DNA from 4 places in the Streptomyces sp. NPDC002577 genome. Region 1 is predicted to be linked to each of the others. Evidence: riboswitches for the same ligand, from Rfam matches in the RefSeq annotation. Region 1 holds a riboswitch; each other region holds the start of a gene.
What was found. Region 1 has a riboswitch for cyclic di-AMP ahead of ACWD4J_RS19200 (transglycosylase SLT domain-containing protein). Riboswitches for the same ligand answer to the same signal wherever they lie in the genome.

Region 1 (6,853 bases):
AAATCGCCACCGAATAGGTCCTGCCTATTCGGCCGAATGCACCCAGCGGTAAGCCGAATGCGCCGAAATGTAGGCCGAATGCGTCAATCGATAAAAGGCGTGGAAAGAAATAGGGCGCCTTCCCGGGGACTCGGCGCCGGCGCCCGGGTCAGCCGACGTGGACGCGCGGCCGGCGGGAGCGGTCGGGTTCCGCCTCGCGGAGGACCTCACGGGTGACGGGGGCGACCTCGCCCTGGCCGAACAGGAAGAAGCGCAGGAAGTTGGCGAAGGGGTTGCCCTCGGTCCACTCGAAGTAGATGTGCGGGGTGCAGCCCGTGGAGTCGCGGACGTGCAGGACCAGCGCGGCCAGGGCGTTGGGGATGGAGGAGCTCTCCAGGGTCAGGACGCGGTAGCGGTCGTGGAGGACTTCGCCGCGCACCGTGAGGCCCGCCTCGAACTCGGAGGGGTCGGTGACCGTCACCTCGACGAAGACGAAGTCCTCCTGGGACGGGATGTCGTTGTCGTGGCGGATCTGCTCGATCTTGTCGCGGTACTCGGCCTTGTCCCGGCTGCCCGGCTCGTTGGCGATGAACCGGATCTTGCGGTGGGCCATGTCGCGGACGAACCGCCCTGCCATGTCGTCGAGCGTGACGTGGGTGACGCGCAGTTCGAAGGCGCGGGCGAGACGGGAGAGCAGGGAGACGAGGATGATGCCGGCGATGAAGCAGGCGCCGATCTTCACACCGTCGGGGCGCTCGATGACGTTCAGGACCGTCGTGTAGAGGAATACCGCGGAGATGACGGCGAAGCCGATGGTCCAGCCCCTCTGACCGGCCTTGCGCGCGGCGATGGTGACCGCGATGGCCGCCGAGCTGATCAGGACCAGCACACCGGTGGCGTAGGCGCCGCCCTGCGCGTCCACATCCGCGTCGAAGATCCAGGTGACGACGAAGCCGATCAGGGTGAAGACGATCACCATGGGGCGGACGGCGCGGGCCCAGTGCGGGGCCATGCCGTAGCGGGGCAGGTAGCGGGGCATCAGGTTGAGCAGCCCGGCCATGGCGGAGGCGCCGGCGAACCACAGGATGGCGATCGTCGAGACGTCGTAGACGGTGCCGAAGATGTTGCCCAGGTACTCGTGTGAGAGATACGCGAGCGCACGGCCGTTGGCCTGGCCGCCGGACTCGAACTCCTTCGCCGGAATGAGCAGCGTGGTGATGAAGCTCGTGGCGATCAGGAACACGCTCATGATCAACGCGGCCCAGGTCAGCAGCTTCTTCGTGCCGCGTATCCGGCCCGAGGGCTTCTCCTCGGTGTCGTCGGGGTCGCCCTGGACATGCGGCATGACCGCCACGCCGGTCTCGAAGCCGGACAGACCGAGCGCCAGCTTCGGGAAGACCAGCAGGGCTACGCCGATCATGACAAAAACGTTTCCGTGCTGGGCGGTCAGCGCGGAGGACCAGTCGGTCACGACATGCCCCGCGGTGACCACGTGCCACAGGCCGACCACCACGACGACGGCGTTGAGCACGAGATAGACCCCCACCAGCGCGACGGCGACGCCGATGGCCTCCAGGAAGCCCTTGAGGAACACCGCGCCGAGGAGCGCGATCAGGATCAGGGTGATCAGCATCTGCTTGTCGTGCAGTACGCCGGTCAGATGGGGGTTCTCCACCAGGTGCGTGGAGGCGTCGGCCGCCGACAGGGTGATGGTGATCAGGAAGTCGGTCGCGGCGAACCCGAGCAGGGTGAGGACGAAGAGCTTGCCCTTCCAGAACGTCAGCAGCCGCTCCAGCATCGCGATCGAGCCCTGTCCGTGCGGGCTCTCGTCGGCCACGCGCCGGTACACCGGCAGGGCGCCCGCCAGAGTGACGATCACCAGCACGATGGTCGCGATGGGGGACAGCAGGCCCGCCGCGAGGGCGGCGATGCCCGGCTGGTAGCCGAGGGTGGAGAAGTAGTCCACGCCGGTCAGGCACATCACCCGCCACCAGGGCTGCCCCTTGTGGGCGGGCTCCGGCGCGGCGGCGTCCGGGCCCTGCTGGTGTCCGGCCATGTCGGAGAGGCCTTCCAGCATCCACGTGCGCAATCGGCTCGCAGGCGGGCGTTCGGTGGTGGCCATTCGAGTGCTCTCCTGATGTGCGGCTCAGCATGGGATTCCGGCCATCACTCGGACGGCGGGATCAGCGTAAGCGGAGAGTGATGCACGGGCCCACGGATGCAGGGGGTCGAGCGCGTCAAGCTTGCGTTAAGACCGGGCGGTCGGTGCCCGCGGCTCGTCGGCATGCGGACGTACCGGGACGAGGCGGCGCGATCCGGGCCGTGCGAGAGTGTGCGGCCGGGCGCTCCCGCGGGTCATGGTCGAACACGCAGTGTCATGCCGTACATGGCTCTGCCCTCGACGAAGGCGGGGCGCGGGCGGTGGCGCAGGGGGCGCGGCGCTTCCGCCTTCCTGGTGGCGTAGGTACTCGTGGCGAGGATGCCGGTGGTCGCCTGCGCGGCTCGCCGGTGGCGGCTGCCCTCGCGATCGCCGCTGGCGCCCCCCGTAATCGCATCAGCCACGCGACTCGTGCTGCGACTCGTACTGCGGACCTCCACCTCCAGCCTCTGTAGAGGAGGTTGAGGTTGCGTCAGCTGATCGGTCCGGGAAAGAACCCGACCGGCGCGCCGAGAGTCGCTGGAGCTGACGTTATGGGCGATTTGCACTATTCCTCATCAAAGTTCACTCACGTCCTATTCATTCAACTTTCTGTACTTTGAGTCGTGTTGCGGCGCGAGAAATGCCACCTCACCAGTGATATGCCTCACGTCGGGATGATCTGCCCGTTTTCTGCATGTCTGGCTCCTTGCTTCATCCGGCTCGCGGAGAAAGGGAGTTGGGCCGACGGACAGCCCGGTCCGGCACCGGCTCGACTCGCAAATACGGATATCGCTGTGAATTCCGCCCTTGTTCCGGCCGGGCGTTCTCGCTTACGTTCGCGCCACTCCGGTCGGTCACGCCGAATCCTGCCGCCGCCCGGGAAACCGCGATCACTCACGTATGGCAGGAGCGGGGAACCCAGGTAAGTCGCCGATCCGGAAACCGGAACCGATCCGGAAACCGGACCGGCTCGGGGTGAAGTCGCATTCACACTGCGGCCGGGCATCTCCAGCCCGAACCCGACAGCTCACCTCGCAGGCGGCGGAGAGGAATTCGTCATGCCTGCAAAGGGAATGCACCGTCGTCCCAAGACCAATCCGCTGGCTCGGGGCCTCGTCGCCCTGGGTGCCGGTGGTGCCGTGTTCGCCGCACCGTTGATGGCCGCTACCAGTGCCGAGGCGGCACCGGCGGTGCAGACCGCCGCCGCACCGGGGCTCTCGCCCGTCGTCGCCGCCCCGACGGGCAAGATGACCCCCTACACCGTGGTCGCGGGTGACACGCTTGCCAAGATCGCAGCCTCGCACCACGTGGTGGGCGGCTGGAAGAAGCTGTACGAGGACAACCGGGCGGTCATCGGCGCCGATCCGACGAAGATCCGTCCCGGCCTCAAGCTGATGGTCGAGGCCCAGCCGGGGACGCCGGTCGCGTCAGCCACACCCAAGCAGGGGTCGGGGAAGACGTACGCCAACAACCTGGACGGCTGGATCAGGCAGTCGCTCGACGTCATGGCCGCGCATGGCATTCCCGGCAGCTACGACGGAATCCACCGCAACATCATGCGCGAGTCCTCGGGCAATCCGAAGGCCGTCAACAACTGGGACTCCAACGCCGCAAAGGGAACCCCCTCCAAGGGCCTCCTCCAGGTCATCGACCCCACCTTCCGCGCCTATCACGTCTCCGGTACGTCGTGGGACATTTTCGACCCGGTCGCCAACATCACTGCTGCGTGCAACTACGCGGCCGCCAGGTATGGGTCGATGGACAACGTCAACGGTGCCTACTGACGTACCTGCTTTCCGCTCGACGTACCTGTTTCCATCGGAAGATCGCGGATTGATTCCGCACGGGCCGTCGGCCGCGCGCAGAGAAATCCAGGCGAAAACGCGCGGACCGAACCCGTTCATGGCCGATCCGAGGGGGTAGCCGAACGGCAGGAAACGGCCGACCTGTGATGCGACCACGCCCGGCCCGCCACCCGGACCCGTGCCCTGAGCGGCCGGGTCCGGTGGACGGGCCGAGGACGCGGACAAGGAGGGCCACCGTGGAATTCGACGTGATTGTGGAGATCCCGCAGGGGTCCCGTAACAAGTACGAGATGGATCACTCGATCGGGCGGATCCGACTGGACCGCATGCTGTTCACCTCCACGCAATATCCGGCCGACTACGGATACATAGACGGCACGCTCGGCAGCGACGGCGACCCCTTGGACGCTCCGGTCGTCACCGGGGACCCGACGTTCCCGGGCTGTGCCATCGAGTGCAGGGCGATCGCGATGTTCGTCATGCGCGACGACAAGGGCATGGACCAGAAGGTGCTGTGCGTGCCCGCCCATGACCCGCGCTACGCCGCCGTCCAGGACATCGGGGACGTCCCGGAGTTCGACCGGCTGGAGATCACCCACTTCTTCGAGGTGTACAAGGACCTGGAACCCGGCAAGTCCGTCGAGGGTTCCCACTGGGAAGGCCGCGACCAGGCCTACGCCGAGATCGAGGCGTCCCGCCGGCGCGCCGCCGAGAGCCAGACCGCCGGACCGGGCCGACCAGGCTGACCAAAGGCGTGAATGGGCGTCGCCACATGGTCATGCCAAGCCACGCGCGTTCGCGCGGTCGGCCTGAGGACAGGGGCGGTCGACCCCAGGCCAGGGACGGTCGGCCCCAGGCCAGAGGGTGAGGCCAGGTGAGGCCAGGAGACAACCGTGAAGCTGTCCTTCCTTGAACCGCTGTACGCACGGCCGGGTCCCTATGCATGCGCCTACGTGGACACGTCCCGGGACGTCGAGGACCCGGAGACCGCCAACGACGTGCGGCGACGCCATGTGCGGGACGACCTGGCCGCGCAGGGCGCCGACACCGCCACCGTCGCTGCCGTGGCCGCCGTGATCGGGGCCGACAGGGCCGTGCCGGGCCGGCACGGCCAGGCCGTCTTCGCGGCGCACGGGCGGCTCGCCCTGGTGGCGGAGCTGCCCGATCCGCCCGTGCGCGACCTGACCGAGTTCACCTCACTGCCCGATGCCATGCCGCTGGCGGTTCAGCATGCACCGGACATCCCGTACACGGCTGTCGTCGTGCACCGTGTCGACCACAGAGGCGAGAGCGGCCTTCAGGAGGAACTGCAGGTCGATCTGGAGACGGGCAGGTGGCCCATCAGCAGGGTCACTCCCGGGACGCACTCGCGTCGGCGGTTCCCCGTCGTGGACTGGCAGAGGGGCGTCGCACAGGTCGCCGGCGAGCTGGGGGAACTGGCCGACCGGGGCGGTGCGGAGGTGATCGTGGTGTGCGGGGAGGTGTGGGCGCGCGCCGTCCTGCTCCACCGGCTGCCCCGGCGCTTGAGCGAGCGAGTGGTCGTCGCCGAGGGCGGTGCGGGGGAGGGCGGCGAGGGCCGGGCGCTGCTGGAGGAGGAACTGGTGGAGCTGTTCCGTGGACGCATGGCGGTGCGCGACAGGGCTCAGGCGGAGACGTTCATGGCGCACCGCGCCCGGTACAGCAGTGCGGCGGAGGGCATGGCGGCCACCGTCGCCGCGCTGCAGCGGGGCCAGGCGAGATCCCTCCTGATCAACGAGCGCACCATTGGCGAGCGCACCGAGTCCCCCGCGCGGATGTGGACCGGACCTGAGCCGACGCACATCGCCCTCTCCCCTGGTGACCTGCGGTCCTTCGGCGTGACCGCCGTCGAGCGGCAACCGGCTGACGCCGCCCTGATCCGGGCGGCCGTCGGTACGGGCGCCGAGCTCGTCGTCGTACCGCCACAGGAGGAACCACGGCTGGCCGACGGGGTCGGGGTGCTGCTGCGCTACTCCGACACCGCCACGACCTGGGTGTCGTGAGCCGCGGGGCGGTGCCGCGGCAGGGCAGCCCGACGCCTTGAAACTGACGTTACGTCAGTGGTCGCGATCCATGTGCCCCCGGAGGAGACGCCGGGCCCGGTGCGGAGGAGTGGCGGCGGTGACGGAACAGCGCCGGCGACGCTCTCGCCGGCCGTGGCCGGTGCGGGCGCGGACGGCTGAGGCCGATGTCCCGACTGCTGCCTCGGGTGCATCGCGGATCCGCCGGAGTGAGAATGGACCTGACCAAGGCATCAGGAGGCGACCGGGGGGTCGTGGCAGACCGATCGGGTGCCGTGGCGTCCCCGCCTCCGGGGCCGATCCGCTGGCAAGGAGGCTGTCATGACCAATGCGCGAGACGTCATGCACCCCGGTGCGGAGTGCGTCGGCGAGCACGAGACGCTGGACTCCGCGGCACGGCGCATGCGGGACCTCGATGTGGGCGCGCTGCCGATCTGCGGTGACGACGACAAGCTGCGCGGCATCATCACCGACCGCGACATCGTGGTGAAGTGCCTGGCCGCCGGGGGTGACCCGACGACGATGACCGCCGGTGAACTGGCGCAGGGCAAGCCCGTCACGGTGAAGGCGGATGCGGACATCAAGCAGGTGCTCGAAACGATGGAGGAGAACCGGATCCGCCGCTTGCCGATCATCGACGAGAACAAGCGGCTGGTCGGCATGATCAGCGAGGCCGACCTGGCGCGCAACCTGCCGGAGAAGGAGGTGGGCCGGTTCGTCGAGGCCGTTGTGGCATACAGCATCTGACCTGCTACGACAGGTCGGCCGCAACCGTATACGCCTCTCAACGTACCTTGAGGGCGCGGAAGTTGCCGGATTCGCCGGAACCGGGGCCTGGACGGGGTCGGGCCGGGGCCGCGCGAGCCGCTTCCGCGCCCCGCCTCCGCCGC
Region 2 (6,853 bases), on a different contig from region 1:
CGCGGAGGCGGGCCTCGTCTCCTCCATCCAGGCCGTCTACCCGCTGCTCGACGACGAGACGGCGGCCCGGCAGCGGCTCGCCGACGCGTTCGCGGTCGAGGTGGACGGCATCGGGCTCGACGAGCTCGTCGGAGGGTGCGGGGTCGCGGAGTCGGTGCTGGCCGCGCTGGACCGGGCGGGTGTTCCGCATGCGGGCACCCGCGTCAGCGTGCAGGGCCTGGGCACCATGGGCGGCGCGACGGCTCGCTTCCTCGCTCGCGCGGGACTCACGGTCGTCGCCGTCGCCGACGTCAAGGGCACGATCGCCAACCCGGCCGGGCTCGACGTCGAGGCGCTGCTCGCGGCCAGGGACGCGTACGGCACGGTGGATCGCGCCGCCCTGCGCGACGACGACCGGGAACTGCCGGGCGACGCCTGGCTGTCCGTCGACGCGGACGTCCTCGTACCCGCGGCGGTGTCGTATGCGATCGATGCCGGGAACCAGCGGCGGATCACGGCCCGCTGGGTCGTCGAGGCGGCGAACATGCCGGTGGTGCCGGAGGCGGAGACGCTGCTGACTGCGCGCGGGATCACCGTCCTGCCGGACGTCGTCGTCAACTCCGGTACGAACGCCTGGTGGTGGTGGACGCTGTTCGGCGACATCGGCGCGGACGCGGACGAGGCCTTCGCCCACACCCGCCGTTCCATGCGTGCCCTGGTCGATCAGATGCTCACGCGCGCGGAGGCCGACGGTTCGACGCCGCGGGCGGCCGCGCACGCCATCGTGTCGGACCGACTGCCGGTGATCGCGGAACAGTTCGGTTGGTACAGGTGACCGTTCCGGTTTGGGCATGCGGAGTGGCCAGGGTGTGCAGATGACACGGGTGCGGATGGGTGTGGCCGAGCGCCGCGAAGAGCTGTTGCGGGCCGCCGTCGAGCAGATCGAGGCGCGCGGCGTCGCGGCCGTGCGCATCGCTGATGTGGCCTCCGCGCTCGGGGTCAGCAACGCCCTGGTGCTCTATCACTTCTCGACCAAGGAACAGCTGGTCGCCGCCGCGTTCGCGCACGCCGCCGAGGGCGATCTCGCGCATCTGCGCAAGCTGCTCGGCAGGCGCACGACGGCGGTACGGCGCCTGCGTGCCGCCGTCCGCTGGTATGCGCCGACCGGGCAGGCCAAGGGTTGGCGGCTATGGATCGAGGGCTGGGCGGCGGCCCTGCGCGATCCGGCGCTGCGCGAGGTCACCCGCGGTCTCGACCAGCAGTGGAAGGCGGCGCTCGCCGAGGTGATCGCGGAGGGCGCGGCGGCCGGTGAGTTCCGCTGCCCGGATCCCAGCGCCGCGGCGCTGCGCCTGACCGCGCTGCTGGACGGCCTCGCGGTCCAGATGACGACCTACGACGGCGCCCTGTACCGTGCACGCATGTCCGAGTGGGTCGACGAGGCACTCGCCCGTGAACTGGGCCTCAAGCCGGACGCGCTGACGGCCCGGTGAACCGGCGGGCCGGGGGCCCGGTCCCGGACGGAGCCCCAGAGGCCCCCCGAAGCCCCCAGAGGCCCTACAGAGGCAGCAGATCCGGCCTCTTCGCCTCCACGTGGTCGCCGGAGGACTCCCCCCGCAGCCGCCGTCCGATCCACGGCACGAGGTACTCGCGGGCCCAGTGGATCGTGTCGCGGCGGACCTCCAGGGAGCCGCGCGGCGGTTCCGGGGGCCACGGCTGGTCCGGGTCGGCGGGCACCTCGAGTCCGAGCACCTGTGCGGCGCGCAGGGCGACGCGCGTGTGGCCCTCGGGCGACAGGTGCAGCCGGTCGGGGTCCCATGCCCTGCGGTCCTGGATGGTCTTGAGGGACCACAGGTCGAGGACAGGGCAGTTGTACCGGTCGGCGATGGACCGCAGGTGCAGGTTGTACGTGGCGATCTTGCCGCGCAGGTGCTTCAGCACGGGCACGCCGCGGGTGTCGAAGCCCGTGGCGATCAGGACGGTGCCCGCGGCCGATGTGAGGTCGGCGACGGCACGCTCGAAGCGCTCCGCGACGTCGTCGGGGTCGTTGCCGGGCCGGATGATGTCGTTGCCGCCGGCGCAGAACGTCACCAGGTCGGGCGCGAGTTCCCTGGCCCGCGGTATCTGGTCCGCGACGATCTGGTCGAGGAGTTTGCCGCGTACGGCCAGGTTGGCGTAGCGGAAGGTGTGCTCAGGGACCCGGTCGTCGAGGAGGACGGCCAGCCGGTCGGCCCAGCCGACGAAGCCTCCGCCAGGCCCGGGGTCTCCGACACCTTCGGTGAAGCTGTCGCCGACCGCCGCGTAGGACCTGATCACGTCACTGGTAAGGGTTCTCGACTCTGCCACGTCGCCATATCTTTCACCTCCCTAAGTGACCTACGCCACCGTAGGAAGGGGTTGACGGCTGGTGAGAAATGCCACTCGTCAAGATTGGTCCAAGCCGGGAATAGGGGGAGGCCGTTGCACGGCTCGCAGGCAGGACGACCTCGCAGGACGACGTGGGCCCGGTGGGGCCGCACCGCCTCAGGGTGCGGCCCCACCGGGCCTGGTGGAACCGAAACCGCGTCAGATCGAGACGCCGTGCTGGCGCAGGTAGGCCAGCGGGTCGACGTCGGAGCCGTAGTCGGGCGTGGTGCGGATCTCGAAGTGCAGGTGCGGGCCGGTCACATTGCCGGTGGCGCCGGAGAGGCCGATCTGCTGGCCCGCCGTCACGGTCTGGCCGGCCGAGACGGAGAAGGCGGACAGGTGGGCGTACTGCGCGTACATGCCGTCGTTGAGCTTGATGACGACCTGGTTGCCGTACGCGCCGCCCCAGCCCGCGGAGACGACGGTGCCGGCGCCGACGGCCTTGACGCTCGTGCCGGTCGAGGCGACGAAGTCCACACCGGTGTGGTAGCCGCTGGACCACATGCTGCCCGCCTGGTGGTAGGGGGTGCCGATGGTCGTACCGGGGATCGGCGCGGTGAAGGCGGAGGTGGTCGCGGCCGCGGTGGTCGCGGCCGCCGTGTTCGTGGCCGTGGTGGCCGCCTTGGCGGCAGCGGACGCCGAGTCGCCGGAGGCCGTCCCGGCGATGACGAGCTTGATGCCCGCGCGGAGCTTCGCAGGATCGGCGCCGATGACCGTGCGGTTGTCCTGGTACAGCTTCTTCCAGCCGCCCGCGACCTTCTGCTCCTTGGCGATGCTGGTGAGGCAGTCGCCCTGCTTCACCGTGTACGTCTTCGTCGCGGCCGACTGGGCGGCGGTGACGGCCTTTCCGGAAACGGACTGGACGGCGGCGGACTGCGCGGGGGCGGCGAACGCACCGGTGGCGCCGACGAGCGGCAGCACGAGTACGGCACTGCCGGTGCCGAAGGCGGCTATGGAGCGGGTGAAGCGCAGGGACTTGGCACTGCGGTGCTTACCGGTCGCGGGCATGGCGAATTCCTCTCCGGCGCCTGCGAGGTGAGCTGTCGGGTTCGGACTGGAGATGTCCGGCCGCGTTGTGGCGCGACTTCACCCCGAGCCGGTCCGGAGACCCGGAACCGGCGTACTGCCTGTGGGGTCCCCCGCTCCTGCCATGCACGTGTGTGAGTGGGGATTCCGGGCAATGGCAGGATTCGGCGTCCGCCCGGATCGACCGCGACCGTAAGCGAGCCGGAATGGCCGAAACAAGCGAGGAGTTGACGGTGGGACGCCGGTTCTTGATCCTTCTCCGCGGATTCCGGTCACCCTCCGTGGATTAACGATCTCCACATTCCGGCCAACACCCAGAAATCTCCGAGGAAGTCATGAAAGGGAGATCGCCACCCACCGTCACCAATATGATCCTGCTCACGGCATGACAGTCATGCCGCCTTATTTCAGGGTAAGTTGCTCTTAATCGCTAATAATTCACAAATCGGTCAGATGCGACGAAGACGGAAAAATGCCGCATCGAGGTCGCCGTGCAGCCCGGTGCGCAGCCCGTGGTGCAGCAGCACCGCGCCTCGGTGCACTGTGCCGGTCTCGAGGCATTCGTACGACGCGGCGGGGTCCAGCCCGCGCAGCCTGACCGCCGGCGGCGCCTCGCCGTAGCGCTGGGCCTGCAGCCACGCCAGTACGACGCTCTCGTCCCCGCGGACGTACTGCACGGCGCTCAGGCCGCCCTCCGGCGGCCGCAGCCGGTAGAGGTCGCCGCGCTGCACGACGGGCCGGATCTCCTTGTAGAGATCCACCCACCGGCGGGCCTCGGCGAGCTCCTCGTCGCTCCACTCGGTGAGGTCGCCGCCGACCCCGAGCACCCCGGCCATCGAACTGACGAAGCGGAAGCGCAGCGAGCTCACCCGGTCGTTGAGCTGCACGTTCGGGCTGTCGGTGACCCAGGCGGCCATGACCCGTGCCGGGTGCACCTGGCTGAAGCCGTGCTGGATGGCCAGCCGGTCCAGCGGGTCGGTGTTGTCCGAGGTCCACACCTGGTCGGTGCGCGCCATGATGCCGAGGTCGATCCGGCCTCCGCCGCCCGAGCAGGACTCGAAGGCCACCCCCGGGTGGGCGGCGCGGAGCCGGTCCAGCAGTTCGTACAGCGCGTGCACATGATCGTTCCAGAGCCTCTGCGGGTACCGCTCGCCCGGCCATCCGGCATCCGTGAAGCAGCGGTTGAAGTCCCACTTCACGTAGTCGATGGGGGCGCTGCCGAGCAGGGTGTCCAGCTGCTCCCACAGGTACTGCTGGACGTCCTCGCGCGCGAGGTTGAGGACCAGCTGGTTGCGGAACTCCGTCCGCGTACGGCCGGGGAAGTGCTGCACCCAGTCGGGGTGGGCGCGGTACAGATCGCTGTCCGGGTTGACCATCTCCGGCTCGACCCAGATGCCGAACTGCATACCCAGCGCGTGCACGTCGTCGGCGAGCGGCTTCAGCCCGTGCGGGAAGCGGTCCGGGTTGGGCGTCCAGTCGCCGAGCCCGGCCCGGTCGCTGGTCCGTGTGCCGAACCAGCCGTCGTCGACGACGAACAGTTCGACGCCCATGTCGGCGGCGCGCTGGGCGAGCGCCCGCTGCTGGTCCTCGGAGATGCCGAAGTTGGTGGCCTCCCAGGAGTTGTAGAGCACGGGCCTGTCCTGGTCGGCGTCTGGAATGACGTATTCGCGCTGATATGCGTGCCATGCACGGCTCGCCCCGCCGAATCCTCCGTCGCTCCAGAGCCCCGCGAAGACGGGCGTGACGAGCGTCTCACCGGGCTCGAGGAGCGCCTGCCCCGAGTCGTCGTACCCCGTCCCACCGGTGATCTGCACGATGCCGTCCGGCAGCTGCTGCACGGCGATCCGCCAGGAGCCCGACCATGCGAGGGCGCAGCCGTAGACCTCGCCGGACTCCTCGGTCGCCGCGCCGTCCGCGTCGAGCGCCACCCACGGCAGGTGCTGGTGCCCGGTGTGACCGCGCCGGCTGCCGATGACCTTCTCGCCGTAGGTCAGCTCGGACCGTACGAGCTGGGACTCGGCCGCCCACCGGCCGTGCAGCTGTGACAGCCGCCAGCGGTCGCGCACCGGCAGCGTCCAGGTCGCGGAGTCGGCGCGCAGCACCTCCAGGGCCGGGGCGTCGGCCGGGCCCTGGTGGATCAGGATGGCGTCACGCTCGACGACGTCCCCGCGCATGCGGTAGCGGAGGGTCAGCTGGAGGTGGTGCACCTCGTCGAAGAAGTGCAGCTGCAGCTCGTCGTCGTCAGCGGCCGCGTTCCGGTACCGCCACTCCGTGCCGCGCACCTCGTCGGTACGCACGGACAGCGCGGGGCGCGCGAAGCGGGGGCCGCCCTCGACCGGGTACTCCTCATGTCCGTCGAGCGGGGACTCGAAGGGCCGGTACGGGGCGGGAGGTTCGGCGGCGAGCGCCTCGGCGTCGGCGAGGGTGATCCGCGGCCCCCAGTGCAGGTGCAGCAGCTCGTCGCGGTCCGTCAGTCGCAGTGCATAGCTGCTGCCGGGCCCGGAGAGAAGCCACGTCCGGCCGTCTCCACCGATCTCGATCATCACAAGCCCCCACACATTCGCTCAAGCACACTCAGGTGCCAACATCATCGTGGGTGGACCGTACTCTCGGCAATGACCTCATACCGGGCAGGCCGGGCGTTGATGCCGCCGGGCAAGACACCACATACAGCTGTATGTGAGGGCCGAACGGTGTCACGGAAGGCCCGAAAATCACGGCGACAGCAGATGATTGGCCCTGCCACCCGTGTCGTATGGTCGACAGAGCGCCCTCCGGCAAGCAGCGCCGGTGGCGGACTGGGAGGAGCCCACGTGACGCAGCAGGTCCCGTCGACAGAACCTGAACTCGCCGGTGTGCGCAACTTCCGTGACGTCGGGGGTCTGCCGACGGTGGACGGCCGCCGGACCCGGTGGGGGCAGCTGTTCCGGAGCGGGCACCTGGCGCACGCGACCGATTCGGACGCGGCGTTCCTCGCCTCGCTGGGGCTGCACACGATCTTCGACTTCCGCAACGCCGCGGACCAGCGGCTCGAGGGCCGCGACGTGGAGCTGCCCGGCGTACGCAACGTGAACATCCCGCTGAACGACCCGGCCGACGGAGCCGAGTTCTGGAGGATGGTCCGGGACGGCAGCGTGGACCAACTGCGCACCATCCTCGCCGACAGCAAGGGCGCGGACCGGATGATCGCCTCCTACCGCACCCTCATCACGCGGCGCACCGCCGAGCACAGCCGTGTACTGCACGCCCTGGCGGACGACAGCGTGCCCGCGCTGATGCACTGCGCCGCGGGCAAGGACCGTGCGGGCCTGTCGATCGCGATCACACTGCTCGCGGTCGGCGTCGAGCGCGACGCCATCGAGACGGACTACCTCCAGTCGAACGCCGCGCACCGCCGCTACAAGGTGCGCCGGACCGACACCTCCCCCGACGGCATGTCGCCTGA
Region 3 (6,853 bases), on a different contig from region 1:
GGTCATCTCGCGGCTGTAGATGTCGTTCAGCATCGCGCTGATCTCGTTGCGGCCGTGTTTGACCGTGGGATGGCTGGGCTGGCTGTCACGGTCGACGACGCGGAGTTCCGCGTCGTCCGCGTAGAGCGACAGGAGTGTGTCCGCGTTGTGGCCTTCGATGGCCCGACGCAGGATTTCGGTGTCGAAGGCGGGGCTCGCCGAGGTGCCCATGATGACCTCCTTGTGACCTCTGTTCTCGAGGCTCCTCCGCCGGATGGGCCACGGCAACCGCTGTCGCGCGCCTCGGCCGGACCGGCCCAGGGCCGCCGGCCGAGGGCAGGGGGAGGTCGGCGGCCCCTCCCGCACAACCGCTGGACCACCGGGTGCGACCGGTGCCTCGTGCTGTGCGGGTCCGTCGCCAGTGGACCGCCGCCGCCTGTGCGCCGGGAGCGTGCGAGAGCCACCGGCGTGAGTGCGGGGTTCACACGGGGCGCGAAACCGGGCTGGTCGACTGGGGCGCGAATCGGGCTGGTCGAAGGGTTGCGAACCGGGCTGGTCAAGGCGGTCCCGCGGATGGCGTACACTTGTACTTACCGACGCGGGGTGGAGCAGCTCGGTAGCTCGCTGGGCTCATAACCCAGAGGTCGCAGGTTCAAATCCTGTCCCCGCTACTGAAGGCCGAGGGGCCGGAACCAGATGATGGTTCCGGCCCCTCGGTGCGTTGTGGCGCAGTGTCTTCCCGCGTTCTTCCCGCGTGTTCGGTCTTCCGCGGTGTTCGGGACTCGCGGTGCTCACCCGGGCGGCCCACCGCAGGTCGCGTCTCGTACCGCGGTGGGAATGCCTGAGGGGATACGGCGACGGGCGCGGGCGTGGACGCGGCGGGAGACGAGCGGTGCGGCAGCGAGGAGGACGCGACGCGGGGGCGGACGGCGGCGAGCCCGCGCGGGATGCCGCCCGGGATGCCGGCTGGGACGACGGAGAGGTCGCAGGGGGCGGGACGGAGGGCGTCGAGCGGCAGGGCTCCGCGGCCGTACGGGCCTTCGTGCGCTTCCTGCCCGCGCTGCTCCTCGTCGCCGGGACGCTCTACGACGTCCTCACGCCGACCGTCTTCACGGGAGCGCCGCTCTTCACCGCGGCCCCGCTCGTGGCAGCCGCCCTCTATCTGCTCCGAGGCACGGTCCTGACAGGCATCGCCTCGCTCGTCGCCGTGCTCGCCGTGCGCCTCACACCCGATGCCGCCGTCGACGTCGGCGCCGTCACCGAAGTGGTGACGGTCGCCGTCGTGGCCGTGATCGCCGTCGTCATCAACCGCGTCGTACGCCGCAGCGGCCAGCAGCTCGCCTCCGCTCGAGAGATCGCCGAGGCGGCCCAGCGCGCCGTGGTGCCCGAGCCCGCCGGACGGATCGGGGGCCTGGACGTCGCGGCCCGCTACGAGGCCGCGCAGGCCGGCGCGTTCATCGGCGGCGACCTGTACGCGGTGCAGGACACCCCGCACGGCGTACGGCTCGTCGTCGGCGACGTACGGGGAAAGGGCATGGGCGCCGTCGCCGCCGTCGCGGTCCTCATCGGAGCGTTCCGGGAGGCCGCCGAGCAGGAGGCGTCGCTGGAAGCGGTGGCGCAGCGCCTCGACCGCGCGCTCGCGCGGGAGGCGACGCGGCGGCGCGGTACCGAGCTGCTCGAAGGGTTCGCCACCGTGGTTCTCGCCGAGGTCCCGCACGGCCGGGACGTCGTACGGGTGATCAACCGCGGCCATCCCGAGCCGCTGCTGCTGGACGCGGAAGGCGCCCTGCGGGTGCTCTCCTTCGGTGAGCCCGCGCTGCCGCTCGGCATGAGCGATCTGGGGACATGGCCCGACCGCGCGTACGAGACCGGGTTCCTCAGCGGGGCGACGCTGCTCTGCTACACGGACGGGCTGTCGGAGGCGCGTGACGACCACGGCGAGTTCTACGATCCGGCGGACCGCCTCGCAGGGCGCGCGTTCGAGGGTCCGGGAGTCATGCTGGCCACCCTCGCCGCGGAGGTGCGGCGGCACAGCGGCGGCGGGATGGCGGACGACATGGCGCTGCTGGCGGTACGGCGGCCGTGAGGGGAAGACGCCCACGCCGCCTTGTCACCTTGCGTGATCGAACGACCTCCCTCCGCATAACAAATGACACACCGTCAGGGGTGGGTCCGTCGGTGCCAGGTCGTCGCCGCGCGGTCAACTCGTCCGATTCCGCCCGATCGTGCCCCGTAAAGTCCAGGCCAAGGGCGTTAACGATCAGCCGGAACGGCTTGGAATTCGGTACCCCCGTCTATTAACGTTCGATAACGCAGCGCGGTCGTCCCAGCCGTCACAAGAGGCGGCTCCGTGCGCACGCGCCGAATCCCGCAAGGGAACCGGGGAACCACCAACTTGGGGTGAATCGGGCACCTTTCACATGAAAGGCGTTCGTAGGAGACCTTCCTGCTCCGAACCCGTCAGCTAACCCGGTAGGCGAGAAGGAAGGAAAGGAGTGCGCCTCCGTGGCGTCCAACCCGCCTGCCCCGCAAACCTCGTTCGCGCCGTACGACCCTGACAACAGCGGATTCGACACCGGCACCGGATTCGACGGATTCGACCCTGGCACCGGTTTCAGCACCGGCACCGCCACCGGCTTCGGTACCGGCACCGGCTTCGGTACCGGCACCGGCTTCCGCCAGGACGAGGGGCCCTGGGAGGAATGGAACCCCACTGAGGAGTCCGTCCGGCCCGTCCGCGGCCGGCACCGCGTCATGAAGCAGCGCGGCGGAGGACTCGCACGCAGCTCCACGGTTCTCGGTGTGGGCGTCATCGCGGCCGTCGGCGCGGGCGGCATCGCCACCGCGCAGGGCGGCAAGCCGCCGGTGCAGATATCCATGCCCGACCTGTCGTCGGTCACCCACTCCCTCCCCGATGTCGGTGCCCTGCTTCCCGGTGGCTCGTCGGACTCCGACGACGCCAAGGTCGCGCCGCTCACCGGCGCCGGCGTCACCGCCGCCGACGCCGAGCAGGGCGCCACGGACGCCGGCGAGGCACTGCGCGCCCGCATCATGCAGCAGGCGGAGCAGCAGCAGGACCAGGCCGAGAGCGCGGCCGCGCAGGCCGCCGAGGAGGCCGCCGCCAAGCAGGCCGCCGAGGAAGCCGCCAAGGAGCAGAAGGAGGCGGAGGCCAAGGCCGCCGCCGAGAAGAAGGCGGCTGAGGAGGAGGCCAAGCGCAAGGCCGAGGCCGAGCGCCTCGCCAAGCTCGCCGCGAGCTTCACCCTCCCCACCTCCTCGTACACGCTCACCTCGCACTTCGGCGACGCCGGTTCCATGTGGTCCTCCGGCTACCACACCGGCCTGGACTTCGCGGCCCCCACGGGGACGCCGCTCAAGGCCATCCACAGCGGCACGGTCAAGGAGGCCGGCTGGTCGGGCTCGTACGGTTACCGCACGGTGATCGAGCTCGACGACGGCACGGAGCTCTGGTACTGCCACCAGTCCTCGATCAGCGTCAGCGTCGGCCAGAAGGTCACCACGGGCGATGTCATCGGGCGCGTGGGCGCCACCGGCAACGTCACCGGTCCGCATCTGCACCTCGAGGTCCATCCGGACGGTGGCGCCGCCATCGACCCGCTCGCCTGGCTGCTCAGCAAGGGCCTCAACCCCTGATGGTGCGTCAGGACAGGTAGGGGTTGTACACGGGGTACGGCGCCGCCTGCCCGTACGGGACCTGCCCGTACGGCGGCGGCACGGCGCCGGGCCTCACGTGTCCCAGCGGATGCCCGTACGGCACCTGCCCGTACGGGGCGACGTACGGCGCGACCACCACCCGTGTCGTCGCCGCGGCAGCGTAGGCCAGCGCGGGCCGTGCCACGTCCTTGCGCCGCCACAGCTCATGCAGCAGCTCCTGTTCCCGTACGACGAAATCGGCGCCCGGGCGCCCGCGGCGCCCGCGGTGGCGCAGGAACGCCAGTGACGTCGCGTACGCCTCGTACTCGGCGACCGCCCGCGCCGCGGGCTTGCCCAGGTGGCGGCCCGCGTACTCGCGGGCCAGACGGCGCGCCCGCATCGAGCCCAGGGCGAACGGCTCGGGCGGCGTCAGCCAGCCCGCGGCCGCGTACGCGGGCAGTTCGCGGCGGATGGTGCCCAGCTCGCGCTGCCTGGTCCAGATCACCAGCCAGGTGAGCAGCCCGAACGCGGGCACCATGAACGCGGCGTAGACGGCGAAGAACCCGTACGGGCCGAAGTTCGACGAGCCGTTCCAGGCGGCGTGCATGCCCATCGCGAGGAGCAGGCCCGCGATCGGCAGCAGGACCCGGCGCAGGCGCCGGCGCTCGGCGGACAGCGCCGCGATGCCGAAGCCGATGCCGCTGAGCACGGTGAACAGCGGATGCGCGAACGGCGACATCACGATGCGGACGAAGAAGGTCGCGGCCGTGACGGAGGAGAAGCCGCTGTCCCCGCTGAGCTGGTCGGTGCCGAAGGCCGTGCCGAGGTAGAGGATGTTCTCGGTGAACGCGAATCCGGCGCCGGTGACGCCGGCGATGACGACACCGTCGACGATTCCGGTGAAGTCCCGTCGCCGGAAGAGGAAGATCAGCAGGACAGCCGCCGCTTTCGCGGTCTCCTCGACGACGGGCGCTATGACGGTGGCGCCCAGCGTGTCGGCGCTGCTGGGGTCGGCGGTCGCGATGGCTATCCAGCGGGTCGCGAAGCTGTTCGCGACGATCGCTATCAGTGCGGCCGCGCATGCTCCCCAGGCGAACGAGAAGATCAGATTGCGCCAGGGTCCCGGTTCCACCCGGTCCAGCCAGCGGAAGGCCGCGATGAGCAAGGGCACCGGCAGCACCGCCAGACCGAGTCCCACCAGGAAGCCCTCGGTGCCGGTCTGTTCGCGGACGAGGGCCAGGATGACGAGCCCGGAGAGCGCGAGCAACGTGATGAGCGCTCCCGCGCGCACCGCCCGCCGCTGCCACCAGTGCGCATGCCGCAGCCCGGTCCCCGTACCGGTCCCGGTGTCCGGGGCTGGGGCGCCGGTGCCGGTGCCAGTACCGGGGCCGGGTGGCAGGGCGGGGTACGCGGGGAACGGCGGATGCGAGGGATGCGCGGGGCAGTTGGCCACGTCATCGACCCTAACCAGGGATGGCGGGTGGCCGCGACGGTACGTCAGGGGGCGGCGGGCGGTTCGCCGGTCCCAGCTGTCTTGCCGGGAGCGGTTGCCTCGCCCGGACCGGCGGTCTCGGCCTGCGCGCGGCGGAACAGCAGGTCGTGGACCACATGCCCCTTGTCCAGCCCCTGCCCCTCGAAGCGCGTCAGGGGGCGGAAGTCGGGGCGGGGCGCGTAACCGCCGTGCTCCTGGGTGTTCTCGAAGCCGGGGTGCGCGGTCAGTACCTCGAGCATCTGTTCGGCGTACGGCTCCCAGTCGGTCGCGCAGTGGAGCAGCGCGCCCGGCTTGAGGCGGGTCGCGGCGAGCGTGAGGAACTCCGGCTGGATGAGGCGGCGCTTGTGGTGCCGCTTCTTCGGCCAGGGGTCGGGGAAGTAGACACGCAGGCCGTCGAGGCACGCGGGCGGCAGCATCTCGCGGAGCAGGATGATCGCGTCGCCGTTCGCCACCCGGATGTTGGACAGGCCGTTCCGGTCGGCGAGATTGAGCAGATTGCCCTGGCCGGGGGTGTGCACGTCCACGGCGAGGATGCCGGTACCGGGGTCGGCGGCGGCCATCTGCGCGGTGGCCTCGCCCATGCCGAAGCCGATCTCCAGTACGACGGGGTTGTCGCTGCCGAAGAGCTCGGCGAGGTCGAGGGTGCGCTGCCCGTCGATGTCCAGGCCCCACTTGGGCCACAGCCGCTTCAGGGCGTCTGCCTGGCCACTGGTGACCCGGCTCCGGCGGGGTTGGAAGCTGCGGATGCGCCGCTCGAAGTGGGAGCCCGCGGGGTCGGGCGCGGGGCCGGTCCCCTCGGGGAACATGCGCTTCCCGGGGCGCCGGTGTTCCGGGGCGCCCGCCTGCTGCTTCTCGTCGTACTCGTACACAGTGGGATCGATTCTACGGAGGTTCGCCGTGGGCTCCGGTTCGGCGCTGGGCCGGCGCTGGGCCGGGCTCCGGGTCGGCCAGCGGGCCGGCGCCGGGACAGCGCTGGGCCGGCACGTCAGCCGCGCGCCAACGCAGCGAGCGCCCGCCGGGCCACCTCCCGCCCGACAGGCAGGGAAGCCGTGGCCGCGGGAGAGGGCGCGTTCAGCACATGCACGGCCCGCACACCTTCCCGGATGAGGAAGTCGTCCACCAGCGACCCGTCCCGCAGGACGGCCTGCGCCCGCACCCCGCTGGGGGCCGGCACCAGGTCGTCCTCAGTCACTGCGGGCAGCAGCCGCCGCACCGCGGCGGTGAACGCCGACTTCGACACCGAGCGCCGCAGCTCCCCCGCCCCGTACCGCCAGTGCCGGCGGGCTATGCGCCATGATCCGGGCCAGGTGAGCGTCCCTCCCAGCTCCCGGGCGCGCACCGTGCCCCAGTCGTACCCCTCGCGGGCCAGCGCGGGCACCGCGTTCGGACCGATGTGCACGCCTCCGTCGATGCCGCGCGTGAGGTGCACGCCGAGGAAGGGGAAGGCCGGATCGGGCACCGGATAGACCAGGCCCTGCACGAGCTCGGGCCGCGCCAGCTCGTAGTACTCGCCGCGGAACGGGATGATCCGCATCCCTGGGTCGTCGCCCGTGAGCCGTGCCACCTCGTCGCAGTGCAGTCCCGCGCAGTTCACCAGGACCCGCCCGCGGACCACTGTGCCGTCGGCCGCACGGACGGCGACGCCGAGGTCCGCCCGCCGGTCGATGCCCGTGATCTCCGCGCCGTACCGGATCTCCGCGCCGGACGCCTCCGCGAGCCGCTGTGCGACCG
Region 4 (6,853 bases), on a different contig from region 1:
CGAGGTACGGGACGCCCAGCGGGCCGCCACCTCGGACGACACGCAGTACGCGCAGGCCCTCGCCAGTACCGGCGGCCTCGCCCGCGACACCCTCCAAAGCCTGGTGTTCGACCGGGTGGTGCACCGCGCCGCCACCGACGCCGGGGTGGAGATCACGCCGAAGCAGATCCAGGACGCCCGGACGGGCCTCGAACAGCAGGCCGGCGGCTCGAAGCAGCTGGAGGCGGTCTGGCTGCAGCAGTACAACATCGCCCCTGCACGCGTCGACGAGAGCCTGCGTACCGAGCTCGAGGCCCGGGAGCTCGCGAATCGGCTCGGTGCCGACATGAACACGCCGACGGGCCAGGACACGTTCCTGAAGGCCCTGTCCGACGCGTCGAAGGCGCTCGACATCGATCTGAACCCGCGGTACGGCACCTGGGACGTGCAGAAGAACGGGCGTGCGGACGTCAAGACGCCGTGGATCCGCGAGGTGACGGCGGCGGGGAAAAAGCAGGCGTAGGCGTTGCCGCAGCCGAGTACGGAGGCACGGCCCGACCGTCCGGCCCCTCCGTACTCCCGGCGCCCGGGGCTATGTCGGTGGCGTGGGTTACGTTCGATGCGTGAACGCAACCAGCTCTGAGGACCCCGGCCGCATCGTCCTGCTCACCACCAGCCATCGCGTCGCGCCTGGCCTGCTGTCCTGGCCTGCCTGGCAGGCCCTGCGCACGGCCGACCGCGTGCTGTGTGCGGACGCGGCGCACCCGCAGCTCCCGTATCTGCGGGACGCGGGCATCGAGGTCGAGCAGACGGCCCCCACGGCCCAGGAGCTGGTGGACGCCTGTGCGGGCGGGCGGACGGTGACCGTCGTGGCCACGGGGGAGGGCGAGCCGCGGCTGACCGACGGCCTTGCCCGGCTGGCCGGCTCGGGCCGCGTGCAGATGCCCGAACTGGAGCTGCTCCCCGGCTCGTACGACCTGCCGGGCGCCCGCCTCCTCGACCTCGTCCAGGTCATGGACCGCATCCGTGCGGAATGCCCCTGGTCCTCCACCCAGACGCACCAGGGCCTCGCCAAGTACGGCATCGAGGAGGCGTACGAACTCGTCGAGGCCATCGAGTCGGGCGACCGCGCCGAGCTGCGCGAGGAACTGGGTGATGTGCTCCTCCAGGTCGTCTTCCACGCCCGTATCGCCGAGGAGGGCCGTCCTGAGGACGGGACGGAGCCGTTCTCCATCGACGACGTGGCCGGCACGATCGTCGAGAAGCTCATCCACCGTCACCCCCATGTCTTCGGCGACGACACCGCCGAGACGCCCGAGGACGTCAAGGCGCACTGGCTGCGCACCAAGGCGGTGGAGAAGCAGCGCACATCCGTGACCGAGGGCATCCCGCTGCACCAGCCCGCCCTCGCGCTCGCAGCCAAGCTCGCGTCCCGCACCCGCACGGCCGGGCTCGACGTCCCCCTCCCCACCGGCGACGGCATCGGGTACGAACTGCTGGCGCTGGCCGCCCGCGCCGAAGCGGAGGGCGTCGACCCGGAGACGGCACTGCGCGCGGCGGCCCGCTCGTACCGCGACGCGATACGCGCGGCGGAGCGGCCGACGGGCTGAGCGCCGTCCGGCGGGCGAGCCGGCGCCATGTGGATCGACGCCTCAGCAGCCACGCCGCCGGGGCGGGGCCGGGGCGGGAGCGGGTGCGGTCGGCTCGCCGCCGCACCGATGCGTGCCTGCGGCGGCCGTCGGGTCCGCAGACCCATGGACCGTGCCGACCGCCACGGTCCGGCCCGCAGCCCGCGGCCGGGCCGACGCCCGCCGTCCCGCGGCCGGGCCGACGCCCGCAGCCCCATGGGCGAGCCCCGCCCGCTGTCCCTCCCCACCGCGTACTGCGGCTACGGTCGAGACGTGCACGATCAGAACCCGGCCGGGGCCCCCGAAAAGGGGCCCGCTCCCGCAGAGGAAGCCTTTCCCGAACTCTTCAGCTGGGAGTTCGCCGCCGACCCCTACCCTGCCTATGCCTGGTTGCGCGAGCACGCGCCCGTGCACCGCACCAGGCTGCCCAGCGGGGTCGAGGCCTGGCTGGTGACCCGGTACGCGGACGCGCGGCAGGCGCTCGCCGATCAGCGGCTGTCGAAGAACCCGGCGCACCACGACGAGCCCGCGCACGCGAAGGGCAAGACGGGTATCCCCGGAGAGCGCAAGGCGGAACTGATGACGCATCTGCTCAACATCGACCCGCCGGACCACACGCGGCTGCGGCGGCTGGTGTCGAAGGCGTTCACCCCGCGCCGCGTGGCCGAGTTCGCGCCGCGCGTGCAGGAGCTCACCGACCGCCTCATCGACCAGTTCGCGGCCAGAGGGACCGCCGACCTCATCCACGAGTTCGCCTTTCCCCTCCCCATTTACGCCATTTGCGACATGCTCGGCGTCCCCCGCGAGGACCAGGACGACTTCCGGGACTGGGCGGGCATGATGATCCGGCACGGCGGCGGGCCGCGCGGAGGCGTCGCGCGGTCCGTGAAGAAGATGCGCGGCTACCTCGCCGAGCTGATCCACCGCAAGCGCGAAGGCCTGCGCCAGGACGGCGACGACGACCTCATCTCCGGGCTCATCCGCGCCTCCGACCACGGCGAGCACCTCACCGAGAACGAGGCGGCCGCGATGGCGTTCATCCTGCTCTTCGCGGGGTTCGAGACGACCGTCAACCTCATCGGCAACGGCACGTACGCGCTGCTGCGCAACCCCGTCCAGCGCGAGCGGCTGCAGAAGTCCCTCGCCGCGGGCGAGACGGACCTGCTCGCCACGGGGGTCGAGGAACTCCTCCGTTACGACGGGCCGGTGGAGCTCGCCACCTGGCGGTTCGCCACCGAGGCGCTCACGATCGGCGGGCAGCACATCGAGCCCGGCGACCCCGTCCTCGTCGTACTCGCCGCCGCCGACCGCGACCCCGAGCGGTTCGCCGAACCCGACACCCTCGACCTGGCCCGGCGCGACAACCAGCACCTCGGATACGGGCACGGCATCCACTATTGCCTGGGCGCGCCGCTCGCCCGGCTGGAGGGCCAGACGGCTCTCGCCACGCTGCTGACGCGCCTTCCTGACCTGCAACTCGATGCGGATCCTGCCGATTTGCGGTGGCGCGGCGGGCTCATCATGCGGGGGCTGCGAACGCTGCCGGTGCGCTTCACTCCGCGGCCGTAGCCCAACTCGTCAGTAGCATTCCGGAAGCTCTAGCTGACGCACCGTCAACCTTGTGACTTTCACGTGATCTGCGCTGCATTGACTTGTGACAGGCGTTCGACTCCCGCTACGTTCACCGTCGACTCGGGCATCAACTGTCCCAGTCACCCCAATCTTGCCCGGTTGGCTCCGTCGGCCGGGTAAGTCCCGACCGCGAAAGGCAACCGCATGCTCTCCGGGAACGGCCGACACCGTCGCCCCCGCCAGGCTCCGGCCCTCATCGTCGCGGCGGGGGTGACCGGATCGGCCATCGCGATCCCGCTGCTCGGCGCCACCAGCGCCGTCGCCGCGGACACCACCACCTGGGACCACCTCGCCGAATGCGAGAGCGGCGGCGCGTGGAGCGCGAACGAGGGCAACGGCTACTACGGCGGTCTGCAGCTCACGCAGGAGACCTGGGAGAACCACGGCGGCCTCGACTACGCCCCGAGCGCGGATCAGGCGAGCCGCTCGCAGCAGATAGCCGTTGCCGAGAAGGTCCTCGCGGACGAGGGGCCCAAGGCGTGGCCGACCTGCTCCCTGCTCGTCGGTCTCACCAAGGGTGAGGCCGCGGCGGACGTCGACACGGGTGTGTCGAAGGACGCGTCCGGTTCGTCGTCCGAGGCGTCGTCCGGCTCCTCGGATGCGGCGGAGCACTCGGCCTCCGACGAATCGACCGACGACTCCACCACTGACTCGGCAGCCTCCGGCGAATCGAAGGGGAGCAATCGGGGCGATTCGGGCAAGTCCGATAAGTCTAGTAAGGCCGACGGTGGTTCGTCCTCCGATTCGGCCACCGCGGACCCCGCCGAGTCTGGCGAGTCGTCGTCCGAAAGCGCGGGAACGGGCCGGCATCGCGGCGACAGCGCCCAGGAGGGCCTGACGGACACGCGCTCCTCCGACCCCTCCGGCCGCCATGCCTCGCGCTCCGAAGCGGGCCGCGGCGAGGACGATTCGTACACCGTGCGCACCGGCGACAACCTCTGGGCCATCGCCGACGCCCATGACATCAAGGGCGGATGGACTGCTCTCTATCAGGAGAACAAGAAGAGCGTCGGCGCCGACCCCGACCTCATCCTCCCCGGTCAGACCCTGGATCTCGGCCTCGAATCGGCCGATAAATAGCGATAGTTCAGGGCTAATTGTCCGTTTTGGCGGGAGTGAGAGATGAGTCTCAGAAGCCCTGATCGTCTTTGAAATCCACTCCAGCGGATGTTTACGGTCGTGACCGCTCGCCACAGCGGGCACTCGCGGTCGTCACGCCGAATCCTGCCGACGGCCATGCGGGTTCAGTCGTCGCGTTCAGCGCCGTAGGCAGGAGCGGGGGACCCAAGGTTTGCGCCGGCAACGGCCGTTGAGTAGCTGAGCACACATGGTGCCGGCTGACTGCGGCCAGAACCGGCTTGGGGTGAAGTCGCGCGCAACGAAAGCCGCGACCGGGCAACTCTTCCCGAAGCTCTCAAGGAGCACGGGATACCCCTACCGCCCGAACCCGACAGCTCACCTCGCAGGCGTCGGTGAGGGGATCACTCCATGCTGCGTTCCAGCCAGGGCAAGCACCGCCGCGCGTCCGTGCTCAACCGGACTTCTCGCATCGCTTCGCTCGCCGGTGTCACCGGTGTCGCCATCGTCGCCCCGCTGATGGCGGCCGGCTCCGCCTCCGCCGCCACCGCCACCGAGTGGGACGCCGTCGCCCAGTGCGAGTCGGGCGGCAACTGGTCCATCAACACCGGCAACGGCTACTACGGCGGTCTGCAGTTCTCGGCCTCCACGTGGGCCGCGTACGGCGGTACGCAGTACGCCGCCACGGCCGACAAGGCCACCAAGGAGCAGCAGATAACCGTCGCCGAGAAGGTCCTCGCGGCTCAGGGCAAGGGCGCTTGGCCGACCTGTGGCGTGAACCTCTCCAGCACCCCGTACGAGGGCGGCTCGACCGCGACCACCACGGACTCCGCCACCGCTCAGCAGAGCGACAGCACTCAGCAGAAGTCGAGCGAGAGCGCGACCGAGTCGGGTGCGACCGAGTCGAGCAAGACCACGCAGAGCACGGACGAGCAGACCGCCTCCGGCTCCGAGGGCAGCGGCTCGACCGCGACTGTCGAGACCCCGACCGGCGAGAAGGTCAAGAAGGGCGACGGCGAGTACAAGGTCGTGAAGGGCGACACCCTCAGCAAGATCGCCAAGGGCCGCAAGGTCAAGGGCGGCTGGAAGAAGCTGTTCGAGCTGAACAAGGACGTCGTCCAGGACTGCAACGTCATCTACCCGGGCCAGCAGCTCCACCTCGGCTGAAGGACCGCTCTCCCATAGATCTCCCGCAGATCTCTCCAGCCCCTCGCCCCGGCGCGTGTCCCCCCGCGTGCCGGGGCGAGGTTCGTCCCGTTGCGTGCCCGTAGCCGCCGGGATGCCACCCGCCTTTGTTCCGTTCAGAAACAATTTGCTTTCAGTTTGTCCACGGGCCGGTCGGTCGGCTGGCCGTCGCCCCGGAGCCGGATAGGCTCTTGTCGCAAGGCCAAAGACATACAGCCCCGCACTTCCAGCGTCACATCCCAGAAGGAGATGCTCGTGCCGTCCATCGACGTCGTCGTAGCCCGGGAAATCCTGGACTCCCGAGGCAACCCCACGGTCGAGGTCGAGGTCGGCCTCGACGACGGCAGCACCGGTCGTGCCGCCGTCCCCTCCGGTGCGTCCACCGGTGCGTTCGAGGCCCTCGAGCTCCGCGACGGAGACGCCAACCGCTACGGCGGCAAGGGCGTCGAGAAGGCCGTCCTCGCCGTCATCGAGCAGATCGGCCCGGAGCTCGTCGGGTACGACGCCACCGAGCAGCGCCTGATCGACCAGGCGATGTTCGACCTGGACGCCACCCCGGACAAGTCCTCGCTCGGCGCCAACGCCATCCTCGGCGTCTCGCTCGCCGTCGCCCACGCCGCCTCCGAGGCCTCCGACCTGCCGCTCTTCCGCTACCTGGGCGGCCCGAACGCGCACCTGCTGCCGGTGCCGATGATGAACATCCTGAACGGCGGCTCGCACGCCGACTCCAACGTGGACATCCAGGAGTTCATGATCGCCCCGATCGGCGCGGAGTCCTTCTCCGAGGCCCTGCGCTGGGGCACCGAGGTCTACCACACCCTCAAGAAGGTGCTGAAGGCCAAGGGCCTGGCCACCGGCCTCGGCGACGAGGGCGGCTTCGCCCCGAACCTCGGCTCCAACCGCGAGGCCCTCGACCTCATCCTCGAGGCCATCAAGGAGGCCGGTTACGCCCCCGGCGAGCAGATCGCCCTCGCCCTCGACGTCGCCGCCTCCGAGTTCTACAAGGACGGCAAGTACCTCTTCGAGGGCAAGGAGCGCTCCGCCGCCGAGATGACGGAGTACTACGAGGAGCTCGTCGCGGCCTACCCGCTCGTCTCCATCGAGGACCCGCTGTTCGAGGACGACTGGGCCGGCTGGAAGGTCATCACCGACAAGCTCGGCGACAAGGTCCAGCTGGTCGGCGACGACCTGTTCGTCACCAACCCCGAGCGCCTCGCCCGCGGCATCGAGGAGGGCGCCGCCAACGCCCTGCTGGTCAAGGTCAACCAGATCGGCTCCCTGACCGAGACCCTGGACGCCGTCGAGCTGGCCCAGCGCAGCGGCTTCAAGTGCATGATGTCCCACCGCTCCGG

Region 2: another riboswitch for cyclic di-AMP. It lies ahead of ACWD4J_RS19030 (M23 family metallopeptidase); the one in region 1 lies ahead of ACWD4J_RS19200 (transglycosylase SLT domain-containing protein).
Region 3: another riboswitch for cyclic di-AMP. It lies ahead of ACWD4J_RS29780 (M23 family metallopeptidase); the one in region 1 lies ahead of ACWD4J_RS19200 (transglycosylase SLT domain-containing protein).
Region 4: another riboswitch for cyclic di-AMP. It lies ahead of ACWD4J_RS36715 (transglycosylase family protein); the one in region 1 lies ahead of ACWD4J_RS19200 (transglycosylase SLT domain-containing protein).

What each region holds. Positions count from the first base shown of each region.
Region 1 is NZ_JBSFWK010000013.1:29,074-35,926, reverse strand. Features, by position in the region: gene ACWD4J_RS19210 (hypothetical protein) at 1-17, shown strand, start outside; gene ACWD4J_RS19205 (amino acid transporter) at 149-2,101, opposite strand; cyclic di-AMP (ydaO/yuaA leader) riboswitch at 3,001-3,173, shown strand; gene ACWD4J_RS19200 (transglycosylase SLT domain-containing protein) at 3,178-3,903, shown strand; gene ACWD4J_RS19195 (inorganic diphosphatase) at 4,161-4,670, shown strand; gene ACWD4J_RS19190 (baeRF2 domain-containing protein) at 4,818-5,945, shown strand; gene ACWD4J_RS19185 (CBS domain-containing protein) at 6,285-6,710, shown strand.
Region 2 is NZ_JBSFWK010000012.1:174,924-181,776, forward strand. Features, by position in the region: gene ACWD4J_RS19015 (Glu/Leu/Phe/Val dehydrogenase dimerization domain-containing protein) at 1-814, shown strand, start outside; gene ACWD4J_RS19020 (TetR/AcrR family transcriptional regulator) at 855-1,469, shown strand; gene ACWD4J_RS19025 (SGNH/GDSL hydrolase family protein) at 1,534-2,322, opposite strand; gene ACWD4J_RS19030 (M23 family metallopeptidase) at 2,542-3,390, opposite strand; cyclic di-AMP (ydaO/yuaA leader) riboswitch at 3,395-3,572, opposite strand; gene ACWD4J_RS19035 (alpha-galactosidase) at 3,858-5,951, opposite strand; gene ACWD4J_RS19040 (tyrosine-protein phosphatase) at 6,222-6,853, shown strand, end outside.
Region 3 is NZ_JBSFWK010000030.1:87,523-94,375, forward strand. Features, by position in the region: gene ACWD4J_RS29765 (nuclear transport factor 2 family protein) at 1-210, opposite strand, end outside; tRNA gene ACWD4J_RS29770 (tRNA-Met) at 577-650, shown strand; gene ACWD4J_RS29775 (PP2C family protein-serine/threonine phosphatase) at 872-2,065, shown strand; cyclic di-AMP (ydaO/yuaA leader) riboswitch at 2,329-2,473, shown strand; gene ACWD4J_RS29780 (M23 family metallopeptidase) at 2,485-3,630, shown strand; gene ACWD4J_RS29785 (PrsW family intramembrane metalloprotease) at 3,638-5,083, opposite strand; gene trmB (tRNA (guanosine(46)-N7)-methyltransferase TrmB) at 5,128-5,928, opposite strand; gene lhgO (L-2-hydroxyglutarate oxidase) at 6,108-6,853, opposite strand, start outside.
Region 4 is NZ_JBSFWK010000048.1:24,586-31,438, reverse strand. Features, by position in the region: gene ACWD4J_RS36735 (SurA N-terminal domain-containing protein) at 1-502, shown strand, start outside; gene ACWD4J_RS36730 (nucleoside triphosphate pyrophosphohydrolase) at 603-1,589, shown strand; gene ACWD4J_RS36725 (cytochrome P450 family protein) at 1,881-3,176, shown strand; gene ACWD4J_RS36720 (transglycosylase family protein) at 3,384-4,319, shown strand; cyclic di-AMP (ydaO/yuaA leader) riboswitch at 4,491-4,723, shown strand; gene ACWD4J_RS36715 (transglycosylase family protein) at 4,728-5,483, shown strand; gene eno (phosphopyruvate hydratase) at 5,751-6,853, shown strand, end outside.